4 regions of the Paenibacillus sp. HWE-109 genome follow, and region 3 is predicted to be linked to each of the others. Evidence: riboswitches for the same ligand, from Rfam matches in the RefSeq annotation. Region 3 holds a riboswitch; each other region holds the start of a gene.
What was found. A riboswitch is a leader RNA that binds a small molecule or an ion and turns the genes downstream of it on or off. The one in region 3 is predicted to bind cyclic di-GMP.
Positions count from the first base shown of each region.

Region 1: another riboswitch for cyclic di-GMP. It lies ahead of LOZ80_RS21165 (hypothetical protein); the one in region 3 lies ahead of LOZ80_RS31665 (PilZ domain-containing protein).
Region 2: another riboswitch for cyclic di-GMP. It lies ahead of LOZ80_RS15295 (hypothetical protein); the one in region 3 lies ahead of LOZ80_RS31665 (PilZ domain-containing protein).
Region 4: another riboswitch for cyclic di-GMP. It lies ahead of LOZ80_RS26945 (EAL domain-containing protein); the one in region 3 lies ahead of LOZ80_RS31665 (PilZ domain-containing protein).

Region 1 is NZ_CP091881.1:4,977,310-4,984,748, forward strand. Features, by position in the region: gene LOZ80_RS21150 (response regulator transcription factor) at 1-331, opposite strand, end outside; partial or broken gene LOZ80_RS21155 (VOC family protein) at 583-705, opposite strand; gene LOZ80_RS21160 (exopolyphosphatase) at 798-1,712, opposite strand; gene LOZ80_RS21165 (hypothetical protein) at 1,855-2,154, opposite strand; cyclic di-GMP riboswitch class I at 2,256-2,348, opposite strand; gene LOZ80_RS21170 (MDR family MFS transporter) at 2,461-3,684, opposite strand; gene LOZ80_RS21175 (glycine-rich domain-containing protein) at 3,879-4,883, opposite strand; gene LOZ80_RS21180 (TIGR01777 family oxidoreductase) at 4,994-5,878, shown strand; gene LOZ80_RS21185 (esterase-like activity of phytase family protein) at 5,934-7,424, opposite strand.
Region 2 is NZ_CP091881.1:3,591,600-3,599,038, reverse strand. Features, by position in the region: gene LOZ80_RS15325 (DUF2277 domain-containing protein) at 71-349, shown strand; gene LOZ80_RS15320 (DUF1906 domain-containing protein) at 479-1,225, shown strand; gene LOZ80_RS15315 (stalk domain-containing protein) at 1,306-2,052, shown strand; gene LOZ80_RS15310 (hypothetical protein) at 2,098-3,234, opposite strand; gene LOZ80_RS15305 (alpha/beta hydrolase family protein) at 3,400-4,233, shown strand; gene LOZ80_RS15300 (phosphoesterase) at 4,279-4,788, shown strand; cyclic di-GMP riboswitch class I at 5,013-5,098, shown strand; gene LOZ80_RS15295 (hypothetical protein) at 5,115-5,393, shown strand; gene LOZ80_RS15290 (hypothetical protein) at 5,728-5,982, shown strand; gene LOZ80_RS15285 (hypothetical protein) at 7,073-7,439, shown strand, end outside.
Region 3 is NZ_CP091881.1:7,373,600-7,381,038, reverse strand. Features, by position in the region: gene prfA (peptide chain release factor 1) at 1-584, opposite strand, end outside; gene ychF (redox-regulated ATPase YchF) at 619-1,719, opposite strand; gene LOZ80_RS31665 (PilZ domain-containing protein) at 1,797-2,531, opposite strand; cyclic di-GMP riboswitch class I at 2,636-2,722, opposite strand; gene tadA (tRNA adenosine(34) deaminase TadA) at 3,005-3,442, shown strand; tRNA gene LOZ80_RS31655 (tRNA-Arg) at 3,540-3,613, shown strand; gene LOZ80_RS31650 (hypothetical protein) at 3,846-4,040, shown strand; gene LOZ80_RS31645 (hypothetical protein) at 4,040-4,567, shown strand; gene LOZ80_RS31640 (MFS transporter) at 4,728-5,936, shown strand; gene LOZ80_RS31635 (RNA polymerase sigma factor) at 6,101-6,631, shown strand; gene LOZ80_RS31630 (hypothetical protein) at 6,628-7,065, shown strand; gene LOZ80_RS31625 (hypothetical protein) at 7,062-7,439, shown strand, end outside.
Region 4 is NZ_CP091881.1:6,300,800-6,308,238, reverse strand. Features, by position in the region: gene LOZ80_RS26965 (LLM class flavin-dependent oxidoreductase) at 1-179, shown strand, start outside; gene LOZ80_RS26960 (hypothetical protein) at 182-493, opposite strand; gene infC (translation initiation factor IF-3) at 569-1,054, shown strand; gene LOZ80_RS26950 (C39 family peptidase) at 1,091-1,876, opposite strand; cyclic di-GMP riboswitch class I at 2,031-2,116, shown strand; gene LOZ80_RS26945 (EAL domain-containing protein) at 2,197-4,551, shown strand; gene LOZ80_RS26940 (M48 family metallopeptidase) at 4,569-5,816, shown strand; gene LOZ80_RS26935 (chondroitinase family polysaccharide lyase) at 5,900-7,439, opposite strand, start outside.

The DNA.
Region 1 (7,439 bases), 2.4 Mb from region 3:
TTGCTGTTAGTTCACGTGGGCTAAACGGCTTCAAGACATAATCATCGGCACCGAGTGTTAATCCTTGGACGCGGTCATCCTCCGAAACTTTCGCTGTTAGCATGATGACAGGAACAGGAGAAAACTGCCGTATCGCCCTGCATACATCTTCACCGGGCATGTCCGGCAGCATCAGATCCAGAATAAGCAGATCCACATTGCCACCTCGAACGAGTTCAAGTGCTTTGTTCCCTGTTTCGGACTGAATAGCCCGATAGCCCTCATTTTGCAAATAGGACGCAACAACTTCACGAATTTTTTCTTCATCATCAACAATTAAAATTGTCTTCATAGAATTAATTCACCCCCTTTAGAATATACCATACCCCCATACCCTATACAAAATACTAAAAAAAACCTTTGTCGCTCATTCGATCAGCCTGCCAACAGCAGTTCTCATCCAATCAAGCTAACAAAGGCTTTTATTTAAAGAAAAAGAACCAAATAAAAATAGCCCAAACAGGGATCATCACAACAAGACTCCACAGACACCCTTTGGCAAAGCTCAATTTGGGCTCCTGCTCCGTCGTTCTCCTATTTTCACTAGACATGTTCCACCAACTCCAAAGGCAGCCCGTCCGGATCTGCAAAAAATGTATATTTATCTCCTGTAATCGGATCAATCCGCACCGGCTCCACCTTAATTCCCTTAGCCTGCAATTTCTTCTTTTCCAATCTCATAGAGATGCCTCCTATGCCGATTTCTAGTCAAAAAACCGCAATCAGGGAGGTTCCTGTCCTGCGGCTGGTTGTAAGAATTAACCGTCTGCTCTCATCGTTGCAATAATTTGCTTCAATACATCCTCAGCTTGGTCATAATCCACCTGACAAGTCCCTGCAGCCTGGTGACCTCCACCCCCATTTTGGAGCATCAAATTTCCGATATTCGTCTTGGAGGAGCGATTGACAATGCTATGACCGCACGCGAATACACAGTTTTGTTTATTGCGGCCGTCGACAATCCAAATCGATACGTTTTGCTCCGGATAAAGGGCGTATACCATGAAACGATTGCCTGGATAAATGGTCTCTACATTACGCAGATCCGTAATAATGACATTGCCTTCGGTACGTGTATAGGTTTGCAGCATGTCTCGATAGAGAACGTCCAATTCCAGGTAACGTGCCACACGCTCCTTCACATCAGGCAGTTCCATAATTTCATGAACAGATTTCGTCGCACAGTGCTCGACCAGTTCTTCCATGAGTTGATAATTGCTGATTGCATAATCGCGATAGCGACCCAGGCCTGTGCGGGCATCCATAATAAAGGACAACAGGTCCCAGCCGCTTGGATTCAAAATATCCTCTTTGCTGAATTGTGCCGAATCCGCTTTGTCTACGCCTTGCATAATATCATCGATATCGCCAAAGGTTTCTTGGCCGCCGTAATAATCATAGACGACACGTGCCGCGCTTGGGGCAATCCGCGTTTCACCTTTGTACGCTACCTTCTCGCCCATACGCTCAAGCTCGCTGGAGTGGTGATCAAACCATAAACCGCAACCAGGCACATAAGGGACATTGGCCAAGATATCGTTCTCCGTAACTTCAATCAAGCCGTCCTGCATATCTTTGGGATGGACGAATTTCATTTCATCCACCATGTTCATTTTTTTGAAAAGCATCGCACATACCAGACCATCAAAATCCGAACGTGTAATTAATCTCATGCTCGTGTAGCCCCCTAATCGTAGTCCTTTTGCACTACATACCTTATTGTTAATTATTATATCAGCTTCTGTCGTTTCGTGACAATGCTTTTGTCTTGCGATGAGCGCTTCCGCATCAAGCATGAAAAAAAGAACGGTACGCCTAAATCGGCTGCACCGTTCTTAACTTGGAAGACAAACATTGATAAAGCCTATTCAAAAATGCTTCGATTTGAGCAATAGGCGGTATCTTTACGGATAGCTTAACTTCGCCTTTCCAGTAGAAAATCAAGATGCTGTTGCTTCTCCCATGAAACATTTCAACATCCCAGCAATTTTCATTCAAGGCATATTCTTCTCGATTAATCATCAGCTTTGGTCCGTCTGAAGACGGAACCAAACGGGCAACATGATTACCACATAGCGAAGTTACTTTTTGCTCTTCATGTAGTTCAGACTGCATGCTGCTTGGTCCTCCTTTATTCGTACAATTCATTTGGTTATGACAGAGAAAAACCCCGCGATTATTCCGATCGGAGGGGTTCTATGTTGAATACCCAATCGTTCGGCAGCTGGCTGGCAATTTGTCCGTTTCAGGACAAGTAAGCCCCTTTAGCTTTGCGTCGCTGACTTTCGTCAGCTTTGCCTTTGTCGAGATGTGTAACATGTTGTAACGGTATGAACTTGGTTTAACTGATCTACACTCTCAAGAATAAGGGAAGTTGTTTTGAATTCGAATAGTTCTCAAGAACTAATTTTTCAATTATTTTCATAAATTTTCTTTTTTCGACGTATTTTTCAGCAACCTTTGACGAATCGTGCCTTTCCAGTAGAAAATGGAACCCGCCAATGTAATTACCGCCATACTGTTGAACAACGTGCTGCCCCCATAGGAAACAAGCAAAAATCCACCAATCCATGGGCCCATAAAGTGACCGACGTTCGTTAAAGTTTGGGCACCAAAATACGTTCCTCGCATATGCTCAGGCGCTAATTTGTCAATCAACATATTCGCTGCCGGGTAATTCAAGATCTCACCCAATGTAAAAATACTCATAGACACAATAAGCCAAATAAGCGAATGCGACAACGCAAATCCAATATCGCCTAATGCAAACATTAAATTGCCAAAAACGATAGCTGCAAGCGGTGTATACTTCTCGGACCAGCGCGTAAGCGGAATTTGCATGGCAATCACCACAATTGCATTAACGCTCATCAGAATGGCAAACATTTTGACGCCATCCACAAAGCTTTTCTCCAAATATTGCGAAAGTGTCACCATGACCTGCGAGTAGCCGATTGCGCCAATGATACCGCCTAAAATATAGTAGCGAAAAGTCATATCACTGCGAATGACACGCCATGCAGAACCAAAAGTAACAGGTGATTTCTTCTCACCTTCGATTTTTTTAATGCCAAACTTGCTTAACAGGACATACAGGGTAACGGCATAAATAAAATAAATGAGACCCGTGATCATAAAAGGAAGCGCTCCACTCCAGGTGGCAAAAAAAGCACCTAACAATGGACCAACAGCAACCCCGACGTTAATGGCCATGTAGCGTAATGAGAATACGCTAAGCCGCTTCGCAGGTTCTGTCAGATCTGCCATCAAGGCCTGCGATACCGGTTCATAGAAGGACCGGCAGAGCCCGTTCAGCATATTGAGCAGCATGAACAGGAGCGGTAATTTAACGACACTGAAGCCCAGAAATACGAATGCCCAGCCAAATAGTGCGGCTAACATAATAATTCTTCGGCCAAATCGGTCAGATAATGTCCCGCCAATAAAACCGCCGACCGTTCCTGCCAGAGAGCCCATCCCGATAACGACCCCGATCATGACGGGACTCATGGACGAATGTCTTGCCAAATAGATGGCAAGAAACGGCAAGCTCATCGATGACGCTGCCCTAGCCATCACCGTTCCCAACAGCAGCGTATGCACAATGGGATGATATGAACCAAGAAAACCACGCAACCGATTCATGTAAAGAGACTCCTATCACCACTTTATTTACCGACGGTCAATCAAATGAACATCGAATTCCAATTATACACGAAAATTAGCGATTGGTGTCTTCGATTTGTTGGTTTTTGTTGGATTTAGAGCGCACAACAAAAAAACCGTCTTCAAGTGTTGGACACCTTGAGAACAGTCTTTGATTGATTTGGGTTTAATGGCTAGCTGCTGCAGCTGGAACCGCAGCTGGAAGATGAGCAGGAGGAACCCGATCCGGAACTGCAATTGTTGCCGCTGCCAGAATCACCGTCGGAGCTGTTGTCGCCGCTATTGTCACCGCTGCTGTAGCCACCGCAGCCTGACGCCGAGCAGTTGGAGGTTCTGTCTTTCTCTATATCTTCTTGATTCTCAGGCATATACGAGTCCATACCGCTCGTGTAATCGTGGGCTTCGCTGATGGAGAAGAACATCATCGCGCCTGCTAAGTAGACCATACTGTTAGGCCCGGATAAGGAGTTCTGCCAGCCTGTATCCTCAAACCTGCGGCTGTTCGCGGCCTTCTCGGCTTCCGAAATCGCTTGCGCTACGAGCAAGCGGATCGTTTCAGCCACTTCGGGATATCGCTTCGCTTGCTCCATATCAAACCACAGCGCGGCGATCTCCTCTTCGTTCCCGCCGCGAAGCAAGTCTGTTCGTTCCTTATCCAACGGATTACGGAAGAAGCCATTCCAACAGCGGGCGCTGGTTGGCGCAAATTCAAATAAATGCGCATATACCCAGTCAAACCATGCGCGCTCTCCCGGCATTTCCTTAGGTTCGCGCTCAGGCGCATGGTGAATAACGCCACCTGCGAATTGCTCTCCGAACCGTTGATATTCCCGTGTGAACATCAACATCTCATGCCAAATATCGTCGATTTCGTGGCTGAACATCGGGGTTCGCTTTAAGATCAGATTCATGAGGAAAAATCGCTTTAATTCAAACCATTTACAAGAAAACTCATCATCACTCATAAGCGGGTGTTCGATTTTGACACGATATTGGAGTCTTTCTACATAATCAGGCGGAAGTGCGCTGTCCAATTTAGCGACTAGACGATCTAATGGAATGCCAGCTTGTAAACCAAGCCCTTGAGGTAAATCTGCTGCGCGATAACTCGGTTTGGATTTTCCAGGACGATTGCGCTTGGGCGGTTTGGATGATTTTCCGAATAAAAAGCGAAACATGAGCATCCCTCCTTATTTCCAATATAACACATCTATGTAAATCGAAGAATAACAATCGTTGGAAAATAGAGGTTACAACACCTATAATACTCGTAAGGAGGTGCTGATCAATGAAAATTGCAGTTACCGGCGGCAGCGGCTTTATAGGCAAGCGATTGATCTCACATTTGCAGCAGCAAGGCCATGAATTAATCAATATTTCCCGTTCAGCCCAAACTGTGAGCCCGCATGCGCGTACTGTAACATGGGAGCAACTGCGAACCTCTTCACAAGACCTCGAAGGTTTGGATGCGATCGTCAATCTTGCTGGAGAATCCATTAATCAACGGTGGACCTCGAAAGCCAAAGAGCGAATTGTCCAATCACGCATTAAGGCCGCTGAACAGGTTGCACAGCTGGTTGAAAGGATGACCACCAAACCCAAAGTGATTGTCAATGCTTCCGGTATGTCCGTCTACGGTACTTCAGAGACAGAGACATTTGATGAGCGAAGTCCTCATCGTCAAGTCGATTTTTTATCAGGCGTCGTCGAGCAGTGGGAACACACGGCAGATCAAATCAAAGGACCCAGAATCGTCAAAGTGCGCGTAGGACTTGTGCTCGATGGCCAAGAAGGCGCTTTTCCCAAAATGGCTCTGCCTTACAAGCTTGGCGTTGGCGGCCGAATAGGCAGCGGCAAGCAGTGGCTCTCATGGATCCATATTGAAGATATGGTGCGATTGATCGATTTCTGCATCGTGAACGATGCCATCGTTGGACCGGTCAATGCCACAGCGCCGAATCCGGTGACCAATCTAGTATTCGGACGGGCATTAGGGAAAGCGATGCACAGGCCTAACTTATTCCCGCTCCCCGCTTTCGTGCTGAAGCTGATTTTCGGCGAATTGTCCACCCTTCTCTTAGACGGCCAGAAGGTGCTCCCGCACGTTCTTCTTGCGAATGGATTTACATTCAAGTACATACACGTAGAAAAAGCGCTTGCCGATATCGTTTGAATAGAAAACCCAGATCCGCGAGCACCGCTCGTTGACCTGGGTTTTGTTTGTCCAACTATTTAGTCGATAAGTCATCTGTTACTTGAATAAGTTGCAATTGTGTAGGAGCTCCCGTTAACGTCAATACGCCTTTTTCATCATAGCTGATACCGAAATCGTTATCGTTAACAATGGCAATCGTATTTTTGTCAACGACCGCTAGTCCTTCGATTTTCTCATAGGGATAGCCAAGTTTGGCAATATCAACGATCAATTCTTTACTTACAGGCTGAATCCCTTGATCCTTCAACTGTTGAATGGATAGCCCTTCCAAGTTATTGCTGGCCGCTTTCCCCAAAATATTCGTTGCTTTGGAGAAATCGGACTTGTAGATCCTCTTCAACTGAGCATCCGCGCCCGCGTTTTTATCACGCTCATCCACCAAAAGCACATCACCAGAAAGAGCCGACATATCGCTGATAACGATATCTTTTTGATTCACTTTCGCAAACATTCCCGCTTGTTCAGCCACATACACATACTCACCAACGATTTGTTTCGTCGCCAAATCCATCTTAAGAATACGAAGATTTCTGGAGGCTTCCCCTGTTTTTTTATCCGGATTTGCCATTGGGCTTTGAATGGATGTGTATAGGAATTTACCGTCTGGTGAAATCGTCACACCTTCGAAACCACGGTTGGCAATACGTTTGTTGTAAACCTCAGGCAGCGTATCGAAAATAGGGATCTGTGCGCCGGCCTGTACTAATTTCTCTTTGGAACCTTTTGGCACATAGCGGCCTAGAATCGTTCCATCGCGTTTAACTTGAAGAATGGATGGCCGATATTCATCCGAAATCCAAAACGTATCATCAGATGGGCTGTAGGCGATACCTTCCAAGTCCAATCCGTCCGGATCATAGGAAAGTTTCGTTGCCCCTTTCTCATCGTAAGGCACTTCATCTGTTCCGTCTAGATTCGGTAAACCTGTTATGTATTTGGTCTTGCTTACTTTATCGATTTTGCCGTCCGGCAAGGAGAGTTTAATCGTTTCCAGAATTTCAATCGTACCATTTGTAATTTTGAATTTGTACAAACGAGGAATATAACTATCAATAGGAAATGTACGTAGTTTATCTTTGCCTACTTCACCATTAGGTCCGCGATCCGCAAGCGAATAGAACGTATTAGGAGCATCTTTGGGCAGATGCACTAAACCGGAGAAGCCGCCTTCTTGAATCCCTTTGTCCAGAACAGGCGCATTTTTCCACTCAAATTTCCCTGTCACTTTCGGAATATCTTTGAGGGAAATGGACTGGTTCCATTCATTCCATTCCACTTGCTTCCCCAGTGCTTCACCAATCGTGCGAAGGGGTACATAGGTACTGCCGTCAATGACAACGGGATCCTTGTCCAGGGTTAGCGTTTTGCCACCGGATGTTATTGGAAACTTTACCGCAATAGCTTCCAGCGCTGCCGGACCTGCTGCAACGACAGTTGCACTGGTTAAGGTACCCATAGCGGCAAACAATAGGAGCAAACGTTTTCTTCTGAAAAATCTTTTCATTTTAACCCTCCAATG
Region 2 (7,439 bases), 3.8 Mb from region 3:
AAGTAAACCCTTAGTTTAAGGGTTTTTGTTATTTCTGGACATAATCATGCCTTTAAGAAAGGAATATCTTATGTGCCGAAACATTAAGCCGTTGTTTAATTTTGAACCCGTGGTAACAGATGATGAAATACGCGCGGCATCGTTGCAATTTGTGCGTAAAATTTCAGGGTTTACCGAGCCTTCCAAAGCAAATGAAGAGGCTTTCCAACGTGCCGTAGAGGAAGTCGCGCTTGTAGCGCGGAAACTGATGGATTCACTGGTGACAAATGCGGAACCGCGGAATCGTGAAGTCGAGTTGGAACGTGCCCGGATCAAGAACGCCAAAAGGTTCGGTACAAAAGAATCATAATGAAGGGGCTCTTTCCATGTGGAAAGAGCCTTTTTTGTTGTAAGTAGGAGCAGAGTTCCTGCAATAAGTAGCGAGTACAGTTCTACGAGCATACAATGTATGAAACTAGTAGAAATTAGGTGATTGAAAGTGACCAAAGGTTTTGATTGTTCAACACCTTTAACGGTATCAACTGCCGCTGCTTTCGTCAAGGATGGCTACTTGTTCGTAGCTAGATATCTGGTCCCTAGTGGTTTTAAAGCGTTGACGAAGAGTGAAGCTGATGTCATCAGCAAAGCTGGGTTACAGATAGTTTCGGTCTTCGAAACAACTGCAAATCGCGCTCTAGGCGGCCGTAGCGCTGGACTGGCAGACGGCGCCACGGCTGTACAAGTTGCCAAACAGGTCGGTCAACCTGAAGGTACCTGTATTTACTTTGCCGTCGATTTTGACGTGAGCAGTGCGCAAATGGCCACGGTTATTGCTTATATCAAGGCAGCAAGCGAGGCAACGCCAGCATTTACAACAGGTGTATATGGTTCGTATTCAGTAATGGAGGCTGTGAAACAAGCCGCTGCGTGTTCCCGTTATTGGCAAACCTACGCTTGGAGCGGAGGCAAGAAATCTTCGTTTATTCAAATCTATCAATATTTGAATGATGTGATTGAGCACGGTATTGGTATTGATCATGATGAATCTTACGGAAATGAAGGCTGGTGGAACACGATATCACCTCCTGATCCTGAACCTAGCTATCCCCTGAGCCCAGAGGATGCAAATGCCATAATTCCTTTTCTTTCTGCTGGTTATGAGGCTACCATTTCGCTAGCGGCGAGAGATGAATTTCATCGTTTAGCCAATGAATTACGCAAAGCTTCAGGTCAGACTGAACAATAATTACGGAAAAAGTAAACCGAATCCTCCTTTGCTCCGTTTACTCTAAAGAGTAGATTGACAACTATAAGGAGGATTTTATTATGAAAAAAAGTTTGTTTGCGGCCGTACTGGGTATTGGATTGCTAGTAACGGGAATATTGCCAGTTTCTGCGCAGGAGCATGGGATGCGTATGGCAGCGGATATGAACATGCAATCTGATGCCCCTCAGCTGGTGAAGTCCGATATGAAGCTGATGCTGAATGGGAAACCCCTACAGGTTGATGAAGCTTATTTGGTCGATAATGCGTTGTTCGTCCCATATCGCGCATTTGCAGAAGGGATTGGTCTAAAGGTAGGCTATGAGGCAGCTACCCAAACCGTAACGGTAAGTAAAGAAGGCAAAGAAGTTAAATTGACAATCGGTTCCAGTGAAGCCCATGTCGATGGTACCCCGCATACGATGGTTGGACCAGCGCAGCTTATCAATAGCACTACATTCGTGCATTCACGCTTCCTGGCCGAAGTGTTCGGAGTAAGAGTCGCTTACGATGAGGCAACTCGGACAGTTAATCTTGTGTCTGGCGAAGCCACAGCCAAGACGTATTATGTGAACATCGAAGGCTTTGCATTTAAAGAAGGGGATCTGACGGTTGAAGCGGGATCAACCATTGTTTTCACCAATAAGGATAAAGTGAAGCATAACGCTGTTGCCGATAATGGCAGCTTCAAAACGAATCTGCTCGGCGCTGGGGAATCCGAAAGTATCACGTTGACAACCCCCGGGGAGTATACGTACTTCTGTGAACCGCATAAGAATTTTATGAAGGGTAAAATAACCGTTAAATAAACCAAAGCCCGGTCCCTCGTCTAGCGCAGAGGGACCGGGCTTTGGTTATTGCATGACCGTGCTGCGGATATACCAGCGCGCATCCAGCGAGGCTCTTTCGAGGCGAAAGAGCACGCGTCTGTTCACGACCGCGGAGGCGCGTTCCGGCGTAGCCGTCACGCTGACCGCGGTCTCGAGCTGCAGGAGCTGGCTTACGTCCAGCTCCGGGAACTTGGACAGGCGGCGCATGCTGCGCACGTGCACCGCCTGTTCTTGCCCTGTGGTGACCTGCAGCAGCTGCAGGTCACCTTGGTTCGCTGCGCTGATCCATACGTCGATCAGCGCCCAGGGCGAGAGCTTGCTGACGTAAGGGATCAGCAAGCCGGCTGCCCGGTGCACCATGACTTGGTGCGCCGGGTCCATAGAGCGGGAACCATGCGTCACGCTCCCGAGGAAGTGAATGCAGAAATGACCGTCGAAGTCATTTCCGGGAATACCATCTCCGCCATGCGGCATGCCATGCATGGAGCCAGCCAACGTGCGGCCGTTCAGCTTCACGAGGACCGCTCGGCGGTCCCAGCTCCAGGTGCCGCCGTAGATGGTTTTGAGCGTCGCAGAGTCTTCTTTGGTCAGCGGCTGAACATCCGCGTGATGGGAACCAGCACGACGCTGTCCTTCAAAGCTAAGACCGCTTTCCACATCGACAATCGTGAATTTACTATATTTCGGGAGAATTAAACTGGCTTCCTCCCAAGGCAGCAATTCGCCGTAATGTTTGGCTCTAAGATCTTGAACTTGTGCACGCAGAACTTCTTGTACATGGGCTGACAGTTCCAAAAAGGAACCAGCTGTGGGGTCCACTACTTCTCCATTCAGAGTGACGCCAAAACTTTGCGTCTGACCTTTATTGTCATAGGTAAGCGTCGTATCCAGCAGTAAGGAGTCAGAGAATGCTACCCCTAATCTGCGATCGTCAAGCTCTTTTTTTAATTTTTTATCCGTAAACATGACTTCGGTTTGATAAGCTGCACTTGCTGAAGATTTGACAATCAACCGAAAGTTGTTAGTGTCTGCTGCACTTTGATCTGTTGGCTCCATGCCCTTCACATAGGGTCTGCCAATCATAAAATTGGAAATGAACAAAATGAACAACAGCATGCAGATTACTTTGGAAAGCAAGCTGTTTGCTCGGTTGTGATACATAGGTTAACGTCCTCCTGCGTGGATTTATTTGAGCGCTGTAGTCAGTTTTTACTAAATCCTTAGAAATTATAATCATTAATCTGGTTTAGGCTGCTTTAGAATAATTGTGTTAAACTAGCAATAGCTAAGGTTGTTTTGAACAAATATGGAAAGTGAGGAAGACAGATGGGAAGCAGAGCAGGTCAATCATTCGAAATCCAACTTGAGCAGGATCGCATAGTGCGGGGGGATTGGTATACAGCGGAATCACAACCCTCGAAAGGTACCCTGATCATTTGTCATGGCTATAAAGGCTTTAAAGATTGGGGCATGTTTCCGTATTCAGCGCAATCCTTGGCAAAGGATGTCGATGTTGTCGCTATCAATTTTTCGCACAACGGAGTCGGAGCAGATTTGCTAACATTCTCAGAACTTGAGAAGTTTGCGAAAGCTACTTATTCGCGCGATCTAGAAGATTTGGAAGCCGTAGTAAATTATATTTACCAAAGAGATAAAATCGCGTCAAAGCAGCCAATTCTTCTGTTGGGACACAGCAGGGGGGCTGCGGTTTGTCTGATTTATGCCTTAGATCATCCAGCTCAAATTGCGGGTGTAATTAGTTGGAATGGCATTGCTAATGTCGATCTGTTCACCGAGGAAAATAAAGCGGAAATGCGCGAAACGGGACGCGCGTATACGTTGAATGGACGAACTAAGCAAAATATGCCGCTAGATTTGGAAATACTAGTGGATATGGAACGAAATCAGGAGCGATTGGATATCATTAGCAGAATTAGCGGTATTGCTTGCCCTGTCTCACTGGTCCAAGGCACAGAAGATGGGGAGCGAGGCATTAAGGGGTCCACTCAGTTAGTGCAGCAAAATCCTGCTATTAAGTGGCTTCGCATTCCTGCTGGAAATCATACCTTCGGATCCGTTCATCCCTTCCAAGGTGAGACGGCGCCAATGAAAGAAGCTATTCGCGTTACGCTTGAGAGCATTCGCGAAATGCTTGGATAGCTGTTTTTGTTGAATGAACTAATTAAATCGAGGAGGCGGATGTCCATGTCCCAAACTTTTTTCATATCCGACCACCATTTTGGTCATAAATTGATTATTGATTTTGAAAATCGCCCTTTCGTCGATACCGAGGAAATGAATGCAAGCATGATTGCCAAATGGAATCAAGTTGTGAACAAAGAGGACACGGTATTCCATCTGGGGGATTTCTCCTTTCTCAACAAAGAGAAGACCCAAGCAATCGTTTCGCAACTCAACGGCTACAAAATCCTCATCCTAGGCAACCATGACCGGGGAAGGTCCAGGACGTGGTGGCTCGATGCCGGTTTTGATGAAGTGAGCGATTATCCGATCATTTATAAAAACTTTTTTTTCCTGTCTCACGAACCCATGTACATGAACAAACAGATGCCATACGTCAATGTCCATGGCCACATTCACGGGCAGAAATACGAGGGACTTCATTATTATAATGTGAGTGTGGAACAACTGGATTACACACCGGTTTCTTTTGAGCAGATTCGTGATGCGGTTGTGGTGAATGAGGAGCAATAAGGAGATAGAGCAAACTGTGGCCGAATTGGCCACGTTTTTTTTGTTTGTTGAACAAAAAAACGTTAATTCACAAGGGTTTTCTAAAGCAAGATGACTGTTTTGGGATTGTCATATAGCCTAAGCTGAAGCTACTCTTTTACAGTAAGTTTTTAAGTAACTGCTACTTTAGAACTAGACATAATTAACCAATTCATGTAGACTGAAATTTAATGTTAAGCAGTTAGTGCTCGACAAGGCAAACCTATTGAAAAGTAGGGACGCAAAACTAAAGGGGCTTAGTGCAAAAGCACTGTGCTAGCCAGTTATCGAAAGCGGAGGCGACAATTTTGGCGACTAAAATCAAATATATTGCTGTGGTAGAATATAATGATCGTTTAACGAAAACTTTTAAAGAGATACCTTTTTTTTGTGATGTAGACAAAAATCCAAGCATCGGTGATTTCGTTAAATTATTTCAGGATGAGGGACTTGAAATGGAAATCGTGGATTTTGCTGATATGATTTTTCAACCAATTGATAAAGCTTCAACTAAAATTGCATTTGCAAAAATCAATAGGACATTTAAAGACTATACCCACAATGATATAAAGCGAAGAAGAAATTAAAATAAAATTCTAATATTTATGTATCTCGGACTTGTTGAAATGTAGCGCCAAAAATCTCTTTTTATTGTTTAGGAACACTTTGAATGTTTTGTAGTTATTTTTCAAATTGATCAGTGAGAAAAACCTTGAAGAAGACTTCAAGGTTTTCTTTATTATGACCTCTAATAAAAAGATATAGACCTTACATACCGACTAGTATACCAAAGGAGACTGCTGTTAATTTCGGAAAACTGCTTTTCAGTAATGAATCGAGTTAAATTTATTGCCATGTTTATAGGTCGGTTCTTGCTAGGTATTTTATAATTAAAACTAACAAAGCTAGGGAGTTGAGAAGATGGAAAATATGCAGCTTAATCGAATTGAGGAAATGTTGGGTACATTAATTAAGATGGTTGGGGAAAACAATGGCAGTTTGAAATCATTAGAGGATAAATCAGATAACGTTGAGAAAAATATTAAGGAAACCAAGGATAACGTAAAGGGACTTATTGAAGGGCAAGAAAGACAAGATCGCATTCTTGAAATGCTTTCAGTTAAATCCATTGAAACGGACTCATACATAAGAGATTTTAAACGGAAATTGCAGTGAAGCTCACTCAGCAAATTGGAGTGGGCTTTATTTATTTGCAAAGCAAAAGAAATGTGAAAACCGCTATTGATCAGAAAAATGCATTCTTGACCAAATATTGACCACGGAACCGAATTTGGCACTCATTCATGGATCAATAGTTCTCTAAACATGAAATAAACCCTTACAACGTAAGGGTTTCTCTGGATGACCTGTAGTGGGCTCGAACCACTGACCCCTACCCTGTCAACTTACGGATGGACTTCATTTGGCTCAACGCTTGTCCATTCAGTAGTCCAAACGTCAGTCCGAACACTACTAAATCAACGTATGTTGAAACGGGTGGTCAACATAACTCATCACGATCTCTTATTCGATTACTACTATTATAACCGTAGGAGCGGAATCTAACAATGTTTTTGACCCGTACCCTGCGTTAAATAGTTTCCCATTTAAGCGCGCGATTCGTTATTAACGAGTTGTCGCGCTTAATTTTTTGCGTTTTTGTGCGAGATTAATCGGAGTATTCGTACAATGCAGTATAGAAACGAAAATAAATCTTTCCCCAAAACTGTACGACATTCGATCAGCGTACATAGAGGAAGTATAAGTGGAAAACGAAGGAGGTAACGGTAACATGTCGAAGGCGGGCGTTAGTAAACGAAGTAGTAGCGTCGGGGCAATCGTTGAGGTAAAAAAGCGACGGAAACACGTTGAGTTGACTAAGTTGCTTATGTATAGAATCGCGGATAGGCAGGCGGAGGAAGTTGACGCGAAGGAGTGTACGAAGTGCTTCGTTGTGAAGGTGTTGGTGGAGTATCACGTAGCTTCACGGAATCCCACAGGGAGAAAACCTCATTGTAAGGAGTGTATCAAGGAAATAAGTCAACTTAGGTACGGCCAACGAAGGGAACAAATTCAAGAAATTAATCGTCGTTGGAGAGAGGGGAATCAAGATCGTATGAGAAAAGCACGCAAAAAATGGCGTGTAGAAAACGCGCTCTATCAGAGAGAATTATCCAATAACTGGAGGCTTAATAATTTAGAGCGATGTTCTCTCAATAAACAAAGTTGGGAGAGGCGGAACCGATTCAAATGTGCAGTGCAAAGATTGAAGTACAGAACATTAAAGAAATGTTTGACACTACAGTGGTCAGATGAAATACGCAGAGACATGAAAGATATGTTTGGTACTTTGTGCGCACTTACACAAAGAATATCTCGATTAGACGACGATCATTTTATCGCCATCGCAACCGGTCACGGGGGTACCTACTTAGGAAATATCATCCCGCTGTCGCAAAGTGTAAATTGCTCCAAAAACGACGCTAACCCCTTCGAATGGATACGCACGCGCACCGATATCGACGCCAATCGATTCGCAGACGTAGTCGCGTATCTCGCGGACTTAAACGGACTCACCTTCGATGAATATAGGCAGTTTGTCGACTGGTGTTACGCTAATTCACGCACAATTG
Region 3 (7,439 bases):
ATGCGTCCGCCAGACTCCGTAACTGGAATCCGCTGTACACGGTGCGCTCCGCTCTCAAACTTAAGCTTGCTATAAGCACCTTTGCCCGTAATCATGAAAATGATCTCTTTGAATCCGCCTAAATCATTCACGGAAGCATCCAGAATTTCCGTTTTCCAGCCTTGACCATCCGCATAACGCGTATACATCCGGTAAAGATCACCTGCGAATAACGCAGCTTCATCACCACCAGCCGCTCCGCGAATTTCGACGATTACGTTCTTACCGTCGTTGGGATCTTTGGGCATCATCAGCAATCTAAGCTGTTCTTCCAAAGAAGCCGCTTGTTCGCTCAGCTCATCAATCTCCATTTTGACCATTTCGCGCATCTCATCGTCCAGCTTCTCGTTCTGCATCACTTTCGCATCAGCGAGCTGTTCACTTACACTCTTATATTCATTATAAGCATCATAAGCTTCTTGAAGATCGGATTGTTCTTTGGAGTATTCTCTCAATTTCTTCGTATCATTTGTGACATCAGGGTCACATAACAATTCACTTAATTTATCATATCGATCTACAATCGATTGCAATCTATCCAACATCGTGGATCACTCCTTTCTTATCTTTTTCTCGTAGTTAAACGTTGAATCTGAAATGCATGACGTCCCCGTCATTCACCACGTACTCTTTGCCTTCAAGTCGCACTTGGCCTTTTTCCTTAGCTCCATTCATGGAACCAGCCGCTGCCAAATCATTGTAAGACACAACCTCAGCACGGATAAAACCACGTTCGAAATCGGTGTGAATCACACCAGCTGCTTGCGGTGCTTTCGTTCCTTTACGAATCGTCCAGGCTCTTACCTCTTGCACGCCAGCTGTGAAATACGTATACAAGCCAAGCTTTCTATACGCTGCTTTAATCAATCTATTCAAGCCGGACTCTTGAAGTCCCAACTCTTCGAGGAACATCGCTTTTTCTTCGTCTTCCAACTCGGCGATTTCGGATTCAACCTTCGCGCTGATCGACACCACTTCGTTGTTTTCGCCTTCAGCAAATTCTTTCACAATCTTCACGAAAGGATTTTCGTCTGCTGTCGCCACTTCATCCTCACTCACGTTTGCTGCATAAAGCACAGGTTTCATGGTCAAAAGGTGAAGATCGCGCACGAGAAGTTTCTCATCTTCGCTGAGATCCAAACTACGCGCTGGCTTATCTTCATAAAGCGCTTCTTTAATACGCTCCAAACACTCCACTTCAGCAACAACCTTTTTGTCGCCGCCTTTGAGGTTTTTGCGTGAACGCTCAATCTTCTTCTCTACGGACTCGATGTCAGCCAATATCAATTCAAGATTGATCGTCTCGATATCGCCAATCGGATCTACTTTACCAGAAACGTGGGTAATATTATCATCTTCAAAACAACGAACAACATGCACAATGGCATCCACTTCACGAATGTGCGCCAGAAATTTATTTCCAAGCCCTTCGCCTTTGCTCGCGCCCTTCACTAAACCCGCGATATCCACGAATTCAAAGGCTGTCGGGACAATGCTCTTAGGCACAACAATCTCTACCAGCTTCTGCAATCTCTCGTCTGGTACTTCAACTACCCCAACATTCGGATCGATCGTACAAAACGGATAATTCGCAGATTCTGCTCCCGCCTGTGTAATTGCATTAAACAATGTCGATTTTCCTACGTTCGGTAGACCGACGATACCTGCTTTCAAAGCCATTGTAGTTACAACTCCTTAATTTTCGAAAATCATCCTTCTTATTATATAGTACTTGGAACGCAAAAAAAAGCCTGAGGCTACGGATTGGCCACAGTCTTTTTTTCCATTGCTTTTTTGATTTGCGCTTCCCGCTTCTGAATGAAGTAAGTTTCTATCTGATTTTTGAGGATAAAGCCTCTTAACGCATTTGTTTTTTCATCCGGAACATTCAAATATCTGGCCCCATAGTAGAAGCCCGCATTTGTTTTCTCTTTTCTAACAACTTCCATTGTACAGGCCATCGAAAAGCCAAGATTCAATTCAACTTCCAGCTGAGAATGCTTTTGGATAATTTTTTCGACCATTGCATTGTCATCTACCGTGAAGCCTACGCCATTAATGGAAATATTTTTGATCGAAATGGCAATCGGATTGTCTAAATGATGTTTATTTCGCTTATTTACATCTTGAAGTCCGAATAACAAGCCGCCCTTTGTGACTTCAACACGAGGAAACTCCCGTTTCTCCGTAAATTTCCGACGATTTTCGGGTGGATTCAGCACGATGAGAGATCCCTGCTCTTTGGCAACTACCGTCGTTTCCCAAACAAACAGCCCTGATTTCGTATAGACTGTCATTTTCAGCTTATCCCCCAACCGAAACACATCAAACTCAGGGAGTTCTACCTCAATAATGTCACCGAGAGCATAAGTCAACACACCAGTAGCTACGAAATCTTCCTTGCTGAGCACTGCTTTACTGTCGATCATGACATCAGCATCATAGCCTTCTTTACTGCCATAAAGTTTCATGGGTTGTTGCTCGTTGGCCACTTTACTCAACATCCTTTCGCGAACCGTACTCGACTTATATCATTAAAAATAGACCGCCCCGATGATCCGGAACAGTCTATTACCTTAATCAAAAAGCAATGATTTTCGGTAACCAGGCTGTCATAGTTCGCGGGAACCGTAGACCCTCAGCTTTGCGTCCTTGCCTTTCAGCAAGTTTGCCATTTCGAATTCTGCAATTTCATGTCTGATTGTGGTTGTGCAGGCTTTATGGTCATAAAGGCCTACTAGCATCTTCATTATATCGGAACCTTGTCTCAGTTATCAACTAAAAACCTTGCGCAGCCCATCTTTTTAGTGTATGAATGTAGAAAGAAAAAAGTATCCACAACTTTTTAAGTTATCCACATTGTTATCCACAGGTTGTTAACAACGAATATTTGTTCGATGTTTTATTCACATGTGGATAAATTATTTTAGCGAGGTGTCCCCCTGTGGATGAACATATCCCCTGGATGAAAGAAGCCATTCAAGAGGCGCTCAAAGCCGAAGCCATCCGCGAAGTGCCGATCGGCGCTGTCGTTGTCCACCAAGGCCAAATTATTGGTCGCGGCTACAATCTTCGTGAAACAACCCTAGATCCGCTCGCTCATGCAGAGCTGGTTGCTATTAAGCAGGCAAGTGAACATTTGCAGGCGTGGCGTCTGCTAGATTGCCAGCTTTATGTTACGTTAGAACCCTGCCCTATGTGCGCTGGCGCCATTGTTCAAGCTCGGATCCCGCAAGTGATTTATGGCACGACGGATCCTAAAGCAGGCTGCGCGGGGACGCTCATGAACCTGCTGCAGGAAGACCGGTTTAATCACCGTGTCGACGTCATTAGCGGCGTCATGCAGGAAGAGTGTTCGACGATGCTGACCCAATTTTTCCGTAAATTACGCGGCAAGGAATAATCGTTGCATCCATCTGTGCAAGAAATTCTCTAGATGACCTGGCCGCAACCGAATGCTTGCGCCGTGGAGGCCTTCGTGCTATCATAATTCTTGCTATGCGCCCGTAGCTCAGCAGGATAGAGCAACAGTTTCCTAAACTGTAGGTCGTACGTTCGAATCGTATCGGGCGCGTATATCCTACCTAAAGAGGCTGCCCTTAAGTCATAAATTGACTTTTGGGACAGCCTCTTTTTTCTTTTTTATAGAAACACTATTTTTACAACAGTCGTACGCCCAAAAGGGTTTTCTCTTGAAGAGCAATTTATCAGCATTAATTTTTGTATGGTAATATATACCTATTTTTGATATGCTAAAATTCTACAAAATATTTAAAAATTATCCATTATAAGAAATGAGGAGAACCATGTATTTCAGAATATCAGCCCTATCTGCAGGTATTATTTCTTTTCTCTATGCCGTTTCCATGCTATCTTCCAGCCGCGTATTCACGTTTGACACAGCTTTAAATTTGAGTACCATATTGGGCGTTGCTCTTGGCCTATCGCTGTTCAATTTCTTCATTGCACTATTGAAAACATACCGAACGGAGGCTGCTTAATGCCACGCAGGCTTACTATTTACTTAGGTATGGCTGGTGCTTTGCTCTTATCTATCGCCAGCTTAATGAATTGGCAAGCCTTAACTGTCATCGGGCAATCCGCTATTTACGAAGATGATGTCGTTGATTTTGCAAAATTTCTTTTCAAATATAAGCCTCTTGTTCTGTGCTTATCCGCTATTCTCATAGGTATGTTTTTTATTAACTTCAGTTGGGAATTTGGGCAGCAAAAAAGTAAAGTCGTATCGAGTCTCCAGTTCAATTCTCGTTTTATAAATGATTATGAGGTAAAGAATACCTATAGTATCATTTTTAAATTCATTGGGGTGGCAACCATTGTAATTGGATTTCTGTCAGCCATCTACTTATGGACAGGCGGAATTGACCTTCCTAGAGATAAATCATCCGTATTCTTATTCGGCTTAGTCCCACTCCTGTATTCCTTACTTGGAGGCTTAATCTTTATGGGGTTTGGTGAAGTTCTTAAATTACTGCAACAGATACGAGACAAAAATACTACGATTTAAACCAATAACCCTTCTAGCGTCATAGACGTAGAAGGGTTATTTTTTATCCCTAATCCATCCAGTTGTCTTGCTCATATTATTTGTGATTACGTACCATAGCCTAGCACCCAGCCAATGTTCTATAATGAACGGAGCTCAGTCCGAAAGGAGTCTTACACCAATGACGATCATCAAAACGCCATCCTCCTACCGCATCCCTCTTTTCTGCGCGGTAACGTTGCTGTTCTGGATGTCGATGTATACCAGCGTTCCTATTATGGCCCCCTATGTGGAATTTCTGGGCGGGAACCATCAGCTTGCTGGGTGGATTGTCGGGATGTATGGTATCTCGCAAATGCTGCTTCGAATTCCAGTCGGTATTATGTCGGACCGATTTCATAAACGCAAACTGTTCATCACCTTTGGGCTGTTTTTCACAGCGATTGCGGGTTTAGGGCTCTGGTTCACGCATGATTTCACCTGGATCCTCATTCTGCGTGCACTGGCCGGCGCGGCTGCGGCAACTTGGGTAGATTTCACGGTATTATTTACGAGCTATTATAAGCATGAAGATTCTACGAAAGCGATTGGCACGATTTCCTTCTTCAATTCGCTCGGCCAGGTGCTCGGTATTCTTGCGGCAGGTTGGGCCGCTGATTCTCTAGGCTGGGAAGCTGCATTTATTTTAGGCGCCGGACTAGGTGTGATAGGGCTTATAGGATCTTTTTTCCTCGTAGAAAAGGTCGAACCCGACGCTCCAAAAATAACGCTGCGCGGCATTGGTGAGGTGGCGACGGACCGGACCTTACTGTTTGTTTCTTTACTAGCCATTCTGTCTCAAGTGCTGATCTTTGCCACTGTCTTCGGGTTCACGCCTGTTTATGCTACCGAGCTTGGGGCTGATAAATTTTCTTTATCCCTGCTCTCTTTGTTTGCCAATGTGCCAGTGGCCCTAGCTTCTTTATTCGGTGGAAGGCGTTGGGCTGCCAGATATGGAGAAAAGCGCATGGTCGTATGGGGCTTCCTTCTTATGGGGATATTCACATTCTCGGTTCCGTTCACGCATCATCTTTGGATACTTATGATTACTCAAGCTTTTGCCGGGTTCGGGCGAGGGCTTTCCTTTACACTTCTGATGGGAATGAGCATCAAACATATGGCTGCGGATAAGCGGGCAACGGCCATGGGCTTTTTCCAAGCGATCTATGGCCTCGGTATGTTCATTGGTCCTGTTCTCATGGGGGTTATCGGTGATTGGTTCTCGCTAAGTCAGGGATTTATTATCCTTGGAATTCTCGGTGTTCTAAGCGCTGCTCTTTCGCAATGGTTTGTTCGCAATAGTTCTTCTACGCCGCATATCAAGCCTGGAAGTTCGTCTGTATCTCATTAAAAACGTATGAGGCTGTCTCAAAGGGGTCCAAACCTGGAGGGCAGCCTTCTGAATATTACCAAGACTTTTTGGATGCAACTGCAGGGATTACTGGAAGAGCCTTCGTCTATTCATGCGGAGAGGAGGAGAAGCTTATTCAGGAACATGCCCTAATAGAGCGCATTTTGAATGGCGATGAGTCAGCATTTCGTGAGCTGGTTACTGCTTATCGGCACTATGTGTTCCACACGATTTATGCGATTGTACGTCATACCAAAGATGCCGAAGATTTATCCCAGGAAGTATGGACCCGGATTTACTTCTCCCTCCCTCAGTACCAGAAGAAGGGTTTCAAAACCTGGATGACTCGCATCGCTGTGAATCGTGCCATTGATTTCAAACGCTCAGCCAGCAGGAAAAGAGAAGATATGACGGCTGAGATGGAAGAATCCGTACAAGCCTCGGAACCTGTTGTGCCTCATCAGCATGCGGTAGAGAATGAGGTCATCATGAATGAAACCGCTCAGCTTGTACGGACGCGACTGCATCAAATTCCACTTAATTATCAAGACGTACTAACGGCCTACTATATTCAACATCAATCCTATCAAGATATTGCCGATACCCAGGGCATTACCGTTAAAACCGTCGAGTCCAAGCTTTACCGAGCCAAACAGTGGCTCCGCAAAAACTGGAAGGAGGAGGATTTCTTGTGAATCATTACGACGAGCAAGCCTGGAGGAATTACTTGAATGCGTCATTGAGCGCTGCGGAGATAGACGCTATGGAGCATCATCTGTACAAATGCGACGAGTGTCTCGCTGTTTATATGGACTGCTTGGAGATGACCTCCACGACATTCCCTTTGCTAGAACTCGAAACCCAAGGGTATGTCGATGCGATTATCGCGCGAACCACGGGTACCAAGCGCTCTTGGTACCGCTCGACGATTCTGCATTATGGCATTGCAGCCGCTGCTACGATCATCTTGGTGGCTACCGGATTCTTTCATGGCTTATCTCAGGAACTCAATCCCTCTGCACTTCAGAAGAAGCAAGAAATGCCCGTTTCGGACGTATGGCTTAACAAGACACTCGGTTGGCTGGATACTTTACAAAATGGCTCTAACAAAGGAGGTTCTCACCCATGAATCCCATACAAAGCAAAAGCGGCGTAACCGCCTTCTTGCTTTCCATCATCCCTGGGCTTGGCCATCTATATATGCAGCGACTATTGCGCGCTTTCTTATATGCCGCCGGTTTTTTTGGCCCGCTCTTTCTTATATTCGTCGGCGTAACTCTCACCCGTTTGCCAGAAGAACTATTAGTTATATTGGCTCTGTTCGCCGCGCTCTCGTGGATCGTAAATATGGCCGATATGATCATCTATTTGCTAAGCTCACAGCCTTATCGCTCCCCCTACGGCGGCATGCCTAATCCCTACGATCCCCAGTCGCCGGAATGGGAATCTTCTCTGCCTGTCAATCCGTATGCCAATCAGTTGAATCAGCAAGAGCGGACTCGC
Region 4 (7,439 bases), 1.1 Mb from region 3:
GGGTTCGGGACAATCGGTCGCGCATGATCGTAGGCGACCCGGGGCATGTGAAGCAGCAGCTGCTGAGTTTAGCGGAAAGCTACCAAGTCGATGAAGTCATGATCGTTGCCGGCGGTTATCACTGGGAAACCAGACTGCGGACGATTGAGCTGCTGGCCGATGCTTTCAACATGCAGTAGCATCATTCCTGTCTTGTTCTCGGGCGTTTCTCTATTTCCTGTGTGACGATGAACGCGAGCTCCTCGTTGCCGAATAACGACAAGACACCCAGCACCGTATCGTCAGGGACTTCGCCGGCTTCTTCTCTAGGAACGGTCAGTTCAAGTGCTTTCTGCAAAGACTCATTGTTCGGCTGATCTGGATAAGCGCTATGATAAAGCGCGGCAGGATCCAGTTGGTGATTAATGCACCACTGAGCAAATACAAGAATCATCATATGCTCTTCACGCTTGTAATTTTCAATCATTTGCTCTTCTAATTCTTTGTTGTTCATAAGTATATATACAGCTCCTTAACCAGCCTCATATAGGGATGGGTTCATTATAGCGAAAGATTAGGTGTAATCACAATGATTAAGAATGAGAAAATCAAAGCATCCGAGGTTCATCTTACAGGACTGCATGGCGAAGATTTGGGCACGATGCCCACGAAGGAAGCCCTTGCTTTGGCGAAACAGCTCAAGGTGGATCTCATCTGCACATCCTTGATGAGCAGTCCGCCGCCTTGCAAGCTGATCGGTTCCGGCCAAGCCAAGCAAGAGGCGCTGCAGGAGAAACAGCAAGCCCGCAAAAAGGATCAGCCGCTCAAGGTCAAGGAACTGCGCCTAACGCCGCATATTGAGGACCACGACCTGGATACCAAAAGACAGCAAGCAGAACGAATCCTCAAAGCTGGAGACGCCGTCCTCCTTGTCGTGAAAATTTCCGGCAAAGAAGGGGCCAAAGCCAAGGAATTGCTTGAGAACCTGGTGAAAGATCTAAGCGCAAGCGGGCGTAAACAAACAGGCATTCAGTTAAGTGGCAAGCAGGCTGCGGTACAACTAGATCCGCTTTAAAAAAAGCATGGACAAGCTCAGATTCACTGAACTTGTTCATGCTTTTTTGTTGATGATGATGGCCTGCGAGCCCATCCGTTCCCACGCATATTTGAAATCTGCTAATGCGTAAGATTCCTGCCCGCCAGTCATAGGATCGTTCATATACGCAAAGTCAGCATCCCAACTAGTCAGGAGCAAGGCATGTTCCGGTTGATACCACTCAACAAGCTCGCCTTCTTCGTCCTGCCACTCCAGGTCCAGATAAGGAGCATCCATATGCTCGGTTGCCCAAACCATAGCGGGATTCCCGCCAGCGACGACGCTTAGCAAATTCTCAAATGAAGATTCGGAAATATCCTTCACCTGCCCAGGCAGCAACCCATCCATTAACTTGGCCATTGGTTTGTGATAAATCCCGTATCCCGCTTGATAAGGATCACCAACGAAGACATCTTTGGGATTGCCGCCAATAAAGGCGCCATCTTCATTTTCATAAGGCATGGGGCCTCTAGGCAGCTTGTCTGCCATCTCTTCTTTGGTAATAGGAAGTCCAGCCCAATTAAGCAGCATCGTTGCGGCTACCGCCTCACAGCCATTCGGAAGCTCAGGCAGCTGGGAAAGAGCAGGGATGATCCCGTGGTCTTCTGCTTCTTCGGGAGTGGGCGTAGGGAGGATGCTTGGTGTAGGTTGCATGACGGAGTGGATATCTGTTCGTACTTCGATTTGAGGCTCAATTGCTGCTACAGCCGATGTATGCTCAGTCGCGGGTGAGGTCATCTTGGCATAAGCGATATCAAAGATGGAGAAAAGCACAAGAAAAGTAAATAACCATTTTTTCATCGTTGTTTCACTTCCGAATTCATCGTTCTTTCCATTACACCATGTGAAACTTGTAAAAGCAATCCTGTCCACTGACATTGACGAAAAATACGTTCGCATGATATAAAATAAATAGGAATAAAGTCCCAGAACTAATGAAAAGAATATTCCGTAAAAGAGATAAGGGCAAACTTGATGAAAGTCAAGGACGCAAAGCTAGAGGGGCTACTCGATTTTGTCGAATGCCAGCCAGTTTCCGCTTTTAGGTGATCAAGAAACCTTCAAGCAAGGTTTCTTTTTTTGTTGGATGGAAAAGTACGAAATGATGAGGAGCCTTCTCCATGCTAATAGTTGTGATATCCGCATTGCTTTATGCTATACCCATGTTGCTCTTGATTCGTATGGCGTTGGAAGTATACAGGCGGAATCGGTACAGTTCGCTGAATAAGATAGCGGCGATCAGCTTTCTAGTAGCGATTATTCCTTATATAGGGAACTTTCTAATCAGTTGGGTACCAGCTTCCTATACCTATCCGATTGTGCTAGGATTCATGGACTTTCCCTCCTTTTTTCTGATGTGTTTTATGGTTCATTTCTCTTTAAGGCTAACAGGCAGATTCCGAAGAATGTCGAAAATCTCAGTATTTTTGTTATGTTATGGGTCTTTAGTACCAAGTGTTGTTTTGCTGCTGCCGCTTTCCTGGTTTTCCGTCGACCTTATTCATCAGGGTCCCTGGGAAATAGATATATGGAGCCGTGGTCTTCAATTTCTAACTTTAGGTACAAGCGTATATGCGATGTCCATTTGCCTGATGTTGCTCCTAGTTGGTTTCCGGTATGTAAAACGGTATGATTTACAATTAAAACGCAAACAAATCCGCATCATGTGCATTGGCTATGTAATGACTTATTTCTGGGGCGTATTTTTTTCAGTCTTTGATGAAGCACATGACCTCTTGAACACGATTAATTATCCGGATCTTGCGATGCTCTCTATGCTTTGGTTTGGTTACTTTCTGCGTTATGCGATAATGAAATACGATTTCTTGCCTTCTATTAATCAAACGTATCAGATGCTGTATGATCTTTCCCCAGTCTCCATTATCGTGGTGAATCAGGAGGGGATTATTGTGGATTTAAATCCTCAAGCGGCGCAGCTACTGGAATATTTACCGAATGAACTAATGCTGGAGCCTATTGGAAAGTTCGTTGGAGAAGAGAATACGATGAGCGGAGGGGCGTATTACCAAACACTGCCTGTGGAATGTTCCGTCATTACAAGGACCGGCAAGGTGAAATCGGTAAAAACAGAGAGCCATGATATGATTTGGCGAGGAGACCCACTGCATTATGTGCTTCTGACGGAAATCAAAAAAGATGTTGCAGCGGAAGATAAAGTTCAATATCTGGTTGAACATGATGCTCATACCGGACTCTTGAACCGAGGTTCCTTTCTAGATCATTTGGAAAATTATTTGGTCAATGACAGTTTTCAGGCCTTCGCCGTCATCTTGGTCGATATGGATAAGTTCAAACAAGTGGATGCTGCGCTTGGTATCGGTGCAGGTGATTCGCTGCTAAAGCAAATAGCTGATTTGCTAAAGCAAACAGCACCGCGACGTGCGCTAGTATCACGAATAGGCGAAGACGAGTTCGCTCTAATCGTTCCTGCAATAAGTGACCAGCAAGAACTGGAGTCACTTGCTCAAAGCCTATTGGATGTATGCAACCATCTATTCGTTTTTGATGGCAAAGACCTTGTTGTTACCGCAAGCATGGGGATATGCCTGTCGCCGCTTCATAGCAAACACGCTGAAGATCTGATGAAGTATGCAGATATGGCGATGTACGAAGCAAGAAGCAAAGGGCCCGGTGATTTCGTTATCTATGAACCCTCCCTTCGGCAAGTTGAGCAGCATCGCTATCTGCATAGTCTGGGCATCAAAAAAGGCATTGATGAAGAGGAGTTCGTACTTCACTATCAGCCTCTCATTGAAATGCAGACAGGTTATATTATCGGGGCTGAGGCGTTGATACGCTGGGTAAGACCAGGCATTGGTTTCCTGCCTCCTGATGCTTTCATGCTTGCTGCTGAAGATGACGGGAGCATTTTGGAAATCGGCTACTGGGTGTTGAACAGAGTCTGTGAACAGCTGAAAGTCTGGGAGCAGGAAGGATTGTCCACATTACCAGTCTCTGTGAATTTATCGACGCGGCAATTTTTGGATCCCCATTTTCTGGACAGGCTAGCTGAGGTGCTTGAACGAACGAACGTACGACCTGCTCACCTTTGTTTGGAGATCAAAGAGCAAACTGCGCTGCTTGACGTCTACCTAACATGTCAAATTTTCGAAAAAATTCAGGAATATGGGGTCAAGCTTAACATCGATGATGTGGGATCCGGCTTTCCCTCCGTATTCTTGCTGCATAAGCTGCCTTTCGATGCTGTAAAACTGGATCCAACGTTCCTCCGGGATATGTTGAAGAGTGAAATGGATCAAGCTACTATACATAGATGGATTGCCTTGTCGCATAGTCTAGGGAAAAGAGTCGTTGCCAAGGGTGTGGAGGAATTCGAACAGTGGGAGCTGTTATCTCAACTAGGCTGTGATGAAATTCAAGGCTATTTCTTAAGCAAACCGCTGGATGCCGGGAATATTGTCCGATTCATGAACCAAAAGCTGGCAAGTGTCTAACTTGGTGGAGGTAGCGAATGAAACGTCTGTATGTAGGGATAATCGGGGTTTTTGGTGTCTATGTGTTAACTTTTGTTGTGTATTTGTTAAAAGGGGATTTATTTCATATTCCGCATGAAATGGTAGGCACGTTGGCAGATCCGCATACCTTCATGACGAACGAAGAAATCGCAAAGGCAGAATCGTTATCCCGGATACGCTCACTAGCTTACTTTGTAAGTTCTCCACTGCAAATCGGGTTAACGCTCGTTCTGCTCGGTGCAGCGGTTAGATTCCGCAATGGCGTGGAAAAGCTGTTCAGAGCATCATTTCTGCAAATGGCTGCTTTTGTTCTTTTGTTCAGTCTCCTTCTGGACGTGCTCTTCCTTCCGGTAGATATCTTCCTGTACCGAATCGATCGGGCATACGGGATTTCGACCGAAACGCTAGCTATCTTTTGGAGTGATCAAGGTAAGGATTTTGTAGTGAATCTTCTGGGCACGATTGTGATGGCAGCCATATTTAGATGGCTGCTTCGAAGAAGCCCCCGGCGGTGGTGGATATGGTTCTGGTTCATCTCGATACCGATGATTTTGTTTATTACTTTTATTCAACCCGTTGTGCTGGATCCTCTGTATAATGACTTCCAGCCGCTTCAGAACCAGGCGTTGAAACAGCAGATTCTGCATCTTGCTGCACAGTCGCATATTCCTGCTGATCAAGTTTACCAAGTGAATATGTCAGAACGGACTTCAGCGATCAATGCCTATGTCAATGGGATCGGGGGAAATGCCCGTATTGTCCTCTGGGATACGATGCTGCAGAAGCTGCAGCCGGACGAAATATTAACGGTGATGGCTCATGAGATGGGACATTACGTTGAGCGTCATATTTATCTGGGCATCCTGTATGGGATTGCGCTTAGTTTTGTAGGATTTTGGCTTGCTTCACTTGCCTATCGCTTCTTTGTACGAAGATGGGGAAGCGTATGGGGGATAAAAGGGGAGCAGGATCTGGCAGCACTGCCTGTGTTGTTGCTAATTGTTACCCTAATGAGCTTCATATCGGCTCCTGCCCAGAATGCTTTTTCACGCGTGATTGAACACAGAGCTGATGTGTATTCGATGCGAATGACTGGCGACGGCAGCGCGGCGATTCGCGCTTTTCAGCAGATTGCCAAGGTCAATCTGAGTCCTGTTACACAACCTAAGCTGGTGCAGTGGTTTCGGGGTTCGCATCCGACGATTATGGAGCGGATTCGTTATTTTGAACAGTTTGATCATTAACGTAAGTTTGTGACGCCACAGGGATAATAAAAGGCCTGCCCGACAGCTCATGTACCACATGGCTGAGGGCAGGCCCTCTGCTTTTATTTCACTAGCGTGATGTCAATCGACTTACCGTGTACGGTGTCGAATTCTACGGTCGTTGTCGTCCCGCTGGTACTGATAACGCGTGCTTCGCTGCTCACATTCTTCAAATGCCATATGCCGTTTAGTATGAGCGTGTCCTTCTTCATGGCGCTCGGAGTCAGCTCTGTGGCAATCCGCAGATCGGGATCGGCCACGCTCAGCACGGCTTCATTCGCGCTAACGGACTGAACCATCGCCATAATCGGATCACTGCTGCTTCGAATCAAACCCTGATTGACCGGCACGCTGCTGTTAAATATGGCGTAACCGGTAATCTCCTTGCCCGGCTCCGTATTTTTAACAATATGGGCATTGCTGTTTTTTTGCAGAACGGTATATTGCGTGTTGTTCGCGAAATTGGCAGTACCTTGGGCGCCTGCAGCTATCTTGATAGCATATTCGTAGTCAGCAGATGCCGGTGCAGAACCATGATTGATATAGGCTGTCGTGTAATTGCCGGACGTATTTTTTGTGCCCGCGTTGTTCTTGGAATTTTGTACCCCACGCGCAATCACAGTGCCAGCCGCATTTGGCAGTACATATCCGTTGCCGTAAGGATCGACGATCCAGGCCGGGCTTGGACTCGTGATCGTGCTCGCATACGTCGCACTGACAACAGAAGTTGTAGAATTAAACCAGAATGGCATCGAGGTGCTGGGCATGTAGGATTGGAACAAGGTGGTTTCCGTGTTGTGAGCGGAATCTGTGTTTTGAATATCCGAGCCTAAGCTGACAATTTTATCGCCAAAAAAGAAGACCGATTTGTTCGCGCGGAAGCTTGAATCATAGACGGTATCGTGCAGTTTCATGGCAAAAACGCCATATTTGTTTTGAGATGAAACGCCTCCTGCGAATTTGCTGTCCGAATAAGAGTTCATCGGACCGTTAGTCGAAGCAAGTTCAGCCAGTGGCAAGTGCTTCACCGTCGTACCTGGCCAGCGGTTCCAATCCCATCCGTTTTCTACATGTATTCCACTTTCGACGATTCCCGACGTCAGTCCGTTCTGCAGAATTTGCATATTGCCGTAACTTTGATATCGGCCGTATATATTTTGATTGTCTGAGGCTTCGAAATCCCAGGCATAGTGGCTCCAACCTTTAATTCCGACCAAACGGTCATTAATTCGGTTAACGGCCATTGCGCCGTATGGCATGACCCAGTACCCTTGCGGATTTGCCTTCGCAGCGAAACCTGCCTTCGTCAGGTTGTCTGCGAGCTGCAGGCCGCCGAGCGTATCCAGATACTCAACGCCGTACGAGTCGGATTGTCGGAAAAGGCCTTGCAGCACTTTGGATTGCGGATCCCACAGTCTCATGAAAGTAGAGGCGAGTTCCGTGTCTATTGGAGTTTTCGCCATAGCTAGATAGGCGTATCCCTGCAGGCTCGTAAGCGGGCTTGTTGCTGCGGGGAAACGTCCGGTCGCACCGACAGGCATGACATATTTATTGGAGGCCAGCTCCAGTGTGAGCAGTGCTTTTTTGATATTATTGAATACG